Regions from separate parts of the Streptomyces sp. NBC_00287 genome, predicted to be linked through region 2. Evidence: predicted binding sites of a transcription regulator. Region 2 holds the regulator's gene; the other holds the start of a gene.

Region 1 (3,356 bases), 1.3 Mb from region 2:
CAGGTGGTACGGGTGGCGGGTGTCGAGGAGGCCGTGGTGATGGGCGTACCGACCCGTCATCACCGAGGCCCGCGACGGCGCGCACAACGGGGTGTTGGCGTGCGCCCGCCCGAAGGTGGAGCCGCTGCCACCGAGCCAGTCGACGGTACGGGGGAGCGCCCAGTCCGTCTCCTTCGGCTGGTCGTCGGTGAGGACGAGGAGGATGTTGGGGCGGTTGTCGGAGCGGGGGCGATGGCCGGCCACAGGTGTGGCGGTACGGGTCGGGGAGGCCGGCCGCGATCCGCTCCCCCCACCGGAGACGAGCGGCACGGTGGCCCCCGCCACAGCCACCGCTCCGCCCACGATCAACGCACGCCGAGCAGGCCCCCGCCGCTCTCCCTCGGACATCCGCTTCCCCTACTCCCCCTGGCTGTGAACGAGCTTGCAGTGTGCGGCCCGTTCCTGTGGATCAGGGACTCCAGACGTACGGTGTGGTCGTCGTCACCGCCGTGAAGCCCAGCCGCCGCAGGATGGGCGCGCTGTCGTCGGAGGCGTCCACGTGCAGATAGGTGACCCCGCGTGCGACGGCGAGCGCGGCGCGGGTGGCGACCAGGGCGCGGTAGATGCCCCGGCCCCGCCAATCGGTCAGCGTCGACCCGCCCCACAGGCTCGCGAACCCGGTGCCCGCGCGCAAGGCCAGCCAGGCAGCGGACACCACCTCGCCGTCCGCCTCGGCGACGTACACGGCGATCTCGTCCGGGGCGGAGGCGACCCGGCCGGTCAGATCGTCGGCGAGCCAGCTCCAGTCCTGCCCCCACACCGCCGACTCCATCGCGGCGATACGGCGCATGTCCGCGTCCGCCGTCACCCGACGCAGTGTCACTCCGTCAGGCAGGACGGGCTCTCGTACGGCCATGTCGGCGGCGCGTCCGATCAGGACCGTCTCCTGCTCCTCCGGCGCGAAGCCCGCCGCGCGCAGCCGCTCGGTGAGGTCGCTCGGGTCGTCGTGCGCCCGGGTCTTCCACTCCACCGCCTCCCCGCGCGCCGCGAAGAAGTCGCGCTGCCGGGCGATGAGCCGATCGAGGTCGGCACCCCGCACACCGAGGGAGCGCGGGCCGCTGACGAAGCCCCGGAACCCGCCGACGATCCGCAGCAACGGGCCGTCCTGTTCGTACGTCACCCCTGCGGGCGGGGTCGGGGGCGCGCCGCGCATCTGGTCGTCGTAGGCCGAGAGAAGGGTCTCTGTGTCTGTCACGGACAGACCGTGGGGGAGGGGCCCGCGCGCGGGCAAGCGGTTTTCGGCGCCGTCGGGCCCGCTCAGGCCTTCTTGACCACGCTCGACTTCAGCTGCATCGCGCCGAACCCCTCGACCTTGCAGTCGATGTCATGGCCGTCCACGGCGTCGATGAGACGGATGTTGCGGACCTTGGTGCCCGCCTTGATACCGCTGGGGCTGCCCTTGACCTTCAGGGTCTTGATCACGGTGACGGTGTCACCGTCGGCGAGGACATTGCCGACCGCGTCACGGACCACCCCGCTCTCGGCGGCGGAGCCCGCGGCCTCGGCGGAGGCGGGCGACCACTCATGGCCGCACTCGGGGCAGATCAGGAGCGCGCCCATCTCGTAGGTGTACGCGCCGGCGCACTCGGGGCACGGGGGCAGGGTGTCGGTCACACCGGAAGTCTATGCGGCCTGGGGTGGCGCCGCTTTGCAAAGCCCGAGGTCACAGGGCGTATCACGGGTGATCGCTGACAGCGAACGGAGGTCGGGGAACATTCAAGCTCTCCCGTGCATTGAGTCGGCATAACTCAACTTGACTGCCGAAGGGGAGATCATGGCTTCGACGTCCACTTCGCTCACCCTGCCCGTGCTGCCGCTCGACGACGAGGTCGTGCTGCCCGGAATGGTGGTCCCGCTGGACTTGAACGACGCCGATGTGCGCGCCGCCGTGGAGGCCGCCCAGGCCGCCGCCCGGTCCCAGCCGGGAAAGCCACGGGTACTGCTGGTGCCACGCATCGACGGTACATACGCGAGCACCGGTGTGCTCGGCACGGTCGAGCAGGTCGGCCGGCTCGCCGACGGTGATCCGGGCGCCCTGATCCGCGGCCGTGACCGCGTGAAGATCGGTGCCGGGACGACCGGGCCGGGCGCTGCCCTCTGGGTCGAGGGCATCCGGATCGACGACAGCGCGCCCGACCCACTGCCGGGGCAGGTCGCGGATCTGGTGAAGGAGTACAAGGCGCTCGCCACCGCCTGGCTGCGCAAGCGCGGCGCCTGGCAGGTCGTGGACCGGGTCCAGGCCATCGACGACGTCTCCGCGCTCGCCGACAACTCCGGGTACTCGCCCTTCCTCACCACCGAACAGAAGGTCGAACTGCTGGAGACCGCCGACCCGGTCGCCCGCCTCAGGCTCGCCACCCAGCAACTGCGCGACCACCTCGCCGAGCAGGACGTCGCCGAGACCATCGCCAAGGACGTCCAGGAGGGCGTCGACAAGCAGCAGCGCGAGTTCCTGCTCCGCCGCCAGCTGGAGGCCGTACGCAAGGAACTGCGCGAGCTGAACGGCGAGGCGGAGGGCGAGGAGTCCGACGACTACCGCGCCCGCGTCGAGGCCGCCGACCTGCCGGAGAAGGTCCGTGAGGCCGCCCTCAAGGAGGTCGACAAGCTGGAGCGGTCCAGCGACCAGTCGCCCGAGGGCTCCTGGATCCGGACCTGGCTGGACACGGTCCTCGAACTGCCGTGGAACGAGCGCACCGAGGACGCCTACGACATCCAGGGCGCCAAGTCCGTCCTGGACGCCGAGCACGCCGGTCTTGAGGACGTGAAGGAGCGGATCACCGAGTACCTGGCGGTCCGCAAGCGCCGTAGCGAACGGGGACTGGGCGTCGTCGGAGGGCGGCGCGGCGGTGCCGTACTGGCTCTCGTCGGGCCGCCCGGGGTCGGCAAGACCTCCCTCGGTGAGTCGGTCGCCCACGCGATGGGGCGGAAGTTCGTCCGCGTCGCCCTCGGCGGCGTCCGCGACGAGGCGGAGATCCGCGGTCACCGCCGTACATACGTCGGCGCGCTGCCCGGCCGGATCGTGCGGGCCATCAAGGAGGCCGGGTCCATGAACCCGGTTGTCCTGCTCGACGAGATCGACAAGGTGGGCTCGGACTTCCGCGGCGACCCGGCGGCCGCCCTGCTCGAGGTGCTGGACCCGGCCCAGAACCACACCTTCCGGGACCACTATCTGGAGGTCGAGCTGGACCTGAGCGACGTCGTGTTCCTCGCGACGGCCAACGTCCTGGAGGCCATCCCGGAGGCCCTGCTCGACCGTATGGAGCTGGTCCGCCTCGACGGCTACACCGAGGACGAGAAGATCGTCATCGCCCGCGACC
Region 2 (3,356 bases):
GGAGCGGGACCGGATCACGGTGCGGGAGATCGCCATCGCGAACCTCCTGACCGAGCTCCTGCCCGTGCTCGACGACATCGGGCGCGCCCGGGAACACGGCGAACTCGTCGGCGGATTCAAGTCCGTCGCGGAGTCGCTGGAGACCGTCGCGGCGAAGATGGGTCTGCAGCAGTTCGGCAAGGAGGGCGAGCCCTTCGACCCGACGATCCACGAGGCCCTGATGCACTCGTACGCGCCGGACGTCACCGAGACGACCTGCGTCGCGATCCTCCAGCCGGGGTATCGCATCGGCGAGCGCACCATCCGCCCCGCGCGGGTTGCCGTCGCCGAACCGCAGCCCGGCGCGCAGACGGTGAAGGCCGACGAGGCGTCCGAGGCCGGCGAGGAGAAGGACAACGGCCCTGAAGAGGGCTGATCACAGGAAGGAGGGACGTCGAGGATGAGCACCAAGGACTTCATCGAGAAGGACTACTACAAGGTCCTCGGCGTCCCCAAGGACGCCACCGAGGCCGAGATCAAGAAGGCGTACCGGAAACTCGCCCGCGAGTACCACCCGGACGCCAACAAGGGCAACGCCAAGGCCGAGGAGCGCTTCAAGGAGATCTCCGAGGCCAACGACATCCTCGGCGACCCCAAGAAGCGCAAGGAGTACGACGAGGCCCGCACCCTCTTCGGCAACGGCGGCTTCCGCCCGGGGCCGGGCGCGGGCGGCGGCTCCTTCAACTTCGACCTGGGCGACCTCTTCGGAGGCGGCGCCCAGGGCGGCGGTCAGGGCGCCGGCGGCTTCGGCGGCGGGATCGGTGACGTCTTCGGGGGACTGTTCAACCGGGGCAGCTCGGGCACCACCCGGGTGCAGCCCAGGCGCGGCCAGGACATCGACACCGAGGTCACGCTCACCTTCACCGAGGCGATCGAGGGCGCGACCGTGCCGCTGCGGATGTCCTCGCAGTCTCCGTGCAAGGCCTGCTCGGGCACCGGCGACAAGAACGGCAACCCACGGGTCTGCCCGACCTGTGTCGGCACCGGCCAGGTGGCACGGGGCTCCGGCGGAGGTTTCTCCCTCACGGACCCCTGCCCGGACTGCAAGGGCCGCGGTCTGATCGCGGAGCACCCCTGCGAGATCTGCAAGGGCAGCGGCCGCGCGAAGTCGTCGCGGACCATGCAGGTGCGCATCCCGGCGGGCGTCTCCGACAACCAGCGGATCCGGCTGCGCGGCAAGGGCGCACCGGGCGAGCGGGGCGGCCCGGCGGGCGACCTGTACGTCACCGTGCATGTGGACAAGCACCCGGTGTTCGGCCGCAAGGACGACAACCTCACCGTGACCGTCCCCGTGACCTTCGCGGAGGCGGCCCTCGGAGGCGAGGTCCGGGTGCCCACCCTGGGCGGCCCTTCGGTCACCCTCAAGCTGCCGCCCGGCACCCCCAACGGCCGCACCATGCGCGCCCGGGGCAAGGGCGCGGTCCGCAAGGACGGCACCCGCGGGGACCTGCTGGTCACCGTAGAGGTGAGTGTCCCGAAGGACGTGACGGGGAAGGCTCGTGACGCGCTCGAGGCGTATCGCGAGGCGACCGCGGGTGAGGATCCGCGGGCGGAGCTGTTCCAGGCCGCGAAGGGAGCTTGATGCCAGATGGACGGCCGTCGACGCAATCCGTATGAACTGACCGAGGAGACCCCGGTCTACGTCATCTCGGTGGCGGCCCAGCTCTCCGGCCTGCACCCGCAGACGCTGCGCCAGTACGACCGACTGGGCCTGGTGTCTCCGGACCGCACGGCAGGCCGGGGCCGCCGCTACTCGGCCCGCGACATCGAACTGCTGCGTACCGTCCAGCAGTTGTCGCAGGACGAGGGCATCAACCTGGCCGGCATCAAGCGCATCATCGAGCTGGAGAACCAGGTCGCCGCCCTGCAGAACCGGGTCGCGGAACTCCAGTCGGCGCTCGAGGGCGCCGCAGCCACGATGCAGCAGCGGGAGGCGGCAGTACACGCCTCGTACCGCCGCGACCTGGTGCCGTACCAGGAGGTACAGCAGACCAGCGCGCTGGTGGTGTGGCGGCCGAAGAAGGCCAAGGACTGAGCATTTTGGTGAGAAGGGGCCCGGAGAATTCTCCGGGCCCTCTTCGCGTTACGGCGTGGTCAGGTCCAGCTCGGTCGCGATGACGATCTGCGCCTCACCGGTCCACTGGAAGGAGGAGTTCCCGTCGTCGTCGACGGCGTCGACGATGAAGCAGGACTCCTCGCCGTCCGGGACGGTCTGGTACTCGTACGAGGTGGTCTCGGCGCTCACGTGGTAGCCCGGGTAGAGGGAGCACATCCGCTCCTCCTCGTCCCCCCACAGCTCGCCCCGGCGCACCACATAACTCGCGAGGTCCGGGGTCGGGTTGGCGTCCCAGGTCACATGGAAGCCGTACTCGGTCGGCACGACCGTCACCCCGGTCACCGCGGACGGCGGGGTGAGGTCCTTGCGCGTGTCACTGACGGCGGCGGACCGCGCGGACTCGTTGCCGACCGCGTCGAGCGAGGTCACCCGGTAGTAGTAGGTGGCGTCCTCCGCGGCCGAGGTGTCCACGTACGAGCCCTCGGAGGCCGTCCCGACCCGCGTATACGTCCCGTCCTCGCTCGCCGCCCGGTACACGCCGTACGAGGCAGCTCCCTCGACGGCGCTCCAGCCCACCCAGAGCCCGTCCGGCTCGGAAGCGGTGCTCAGCCCACCGGGCACGGCGGGAGCCGTCCGGTCGGCCGTGGTGACGCCCAGGGCGGCCGTCCCCGACGACTCGTTGCCCGCCTTGTCGTACGCGCGGACCGAGTACTCGTAGGCGGCGCCGGTCACCGGGAGGGTGGAGTCGGTGTACGAGGTCGAAGTTGCCGTGGCCAGCGGGGTGGCGGGGTAGGAGCCGCCCTTCGTACGCCGGTAGACCCGATACCCCGCGAGGTCCATCTCCTTGTTCTTCGCCCAGGTCAGCTTGGCCTTGCCGGTGGCCTGGTCGTACGCCACCGAAGCCCCGCTCGGGACCAGGGGCTTGACCGTGTCGACGCTCGCCGAAGTCCTGGGCGCATAGCCGAACTTGACCTTGGCGCTGCCGGTCCAGTTGACGTAGTCGATGCGCAGGGTGTGCTTGCCCTGGGGGATCGTGACGTTGACGGTCTTGGAGACGGTCGTCGAGACGTTCTTCCACAGGTCGATCTTGCGGGCGCCGGGCGTACCGGGGTCCAGATAGACCCGGATCCCGTCCAGACCGGAGGCGCTCAGGGTGAACGGCCCACCGGACCCGAAGTCCCGAGTCACGCTCCAGCGCACCCCGAAGTTGTTGCTCGGCAGCCCTGAAGCCGGGGCACCCGTGCCCCAGTTCTGGTCGATC

Evidence for each region. The regulator HspR, encoded in region 2, represses chaperone genes until heat shock. The targets are predictions, from matches to a motif close to TTGAGNNNNNNNNNCTCAA.
Region 1: the regulator HspR is predicted to act here: its motif matches at 1,773-1,791, upstream of lon (endopeptidase La).

What each region holds. Positions count from the first base shown of each region.
Region 1 is NZ_CP108053.1:6,336,821-6,340,176, forward strand. It holds gene OHT76_RS29055 (sulfatase family protein) at 1-387, opposite strand, end outside; gene OHT76_RS29060 (GNAT family N-acetyltransferase) at 449-1,234, opposite strand; gene OHT76_RS29065 (zinc ribbon domain-containing protein YjdM) at 1,297-1,653, opposite strand; gene lon (endopeptidase La) at 1,814-3,356, shown strand, end outside.
Region 2 is NZ_CP108053.1:5,051,573-5,054,928, forward strand. It holds gene grpE (nucleotide exchange factor GrpE) at 1-415, shown strand, start outside; gene dnaJ (molecular chaperone DnaJ) at 440-1,621, shown strand; gene OHT76_RS23065 (heat shock protein transcriptional repressor HspR) at 1,628-2,074, shown strand; partial or broken gene OHT76_RS44165 (PA14 domain-containing protein) at 2,704-3,356, opposite strand, start outside.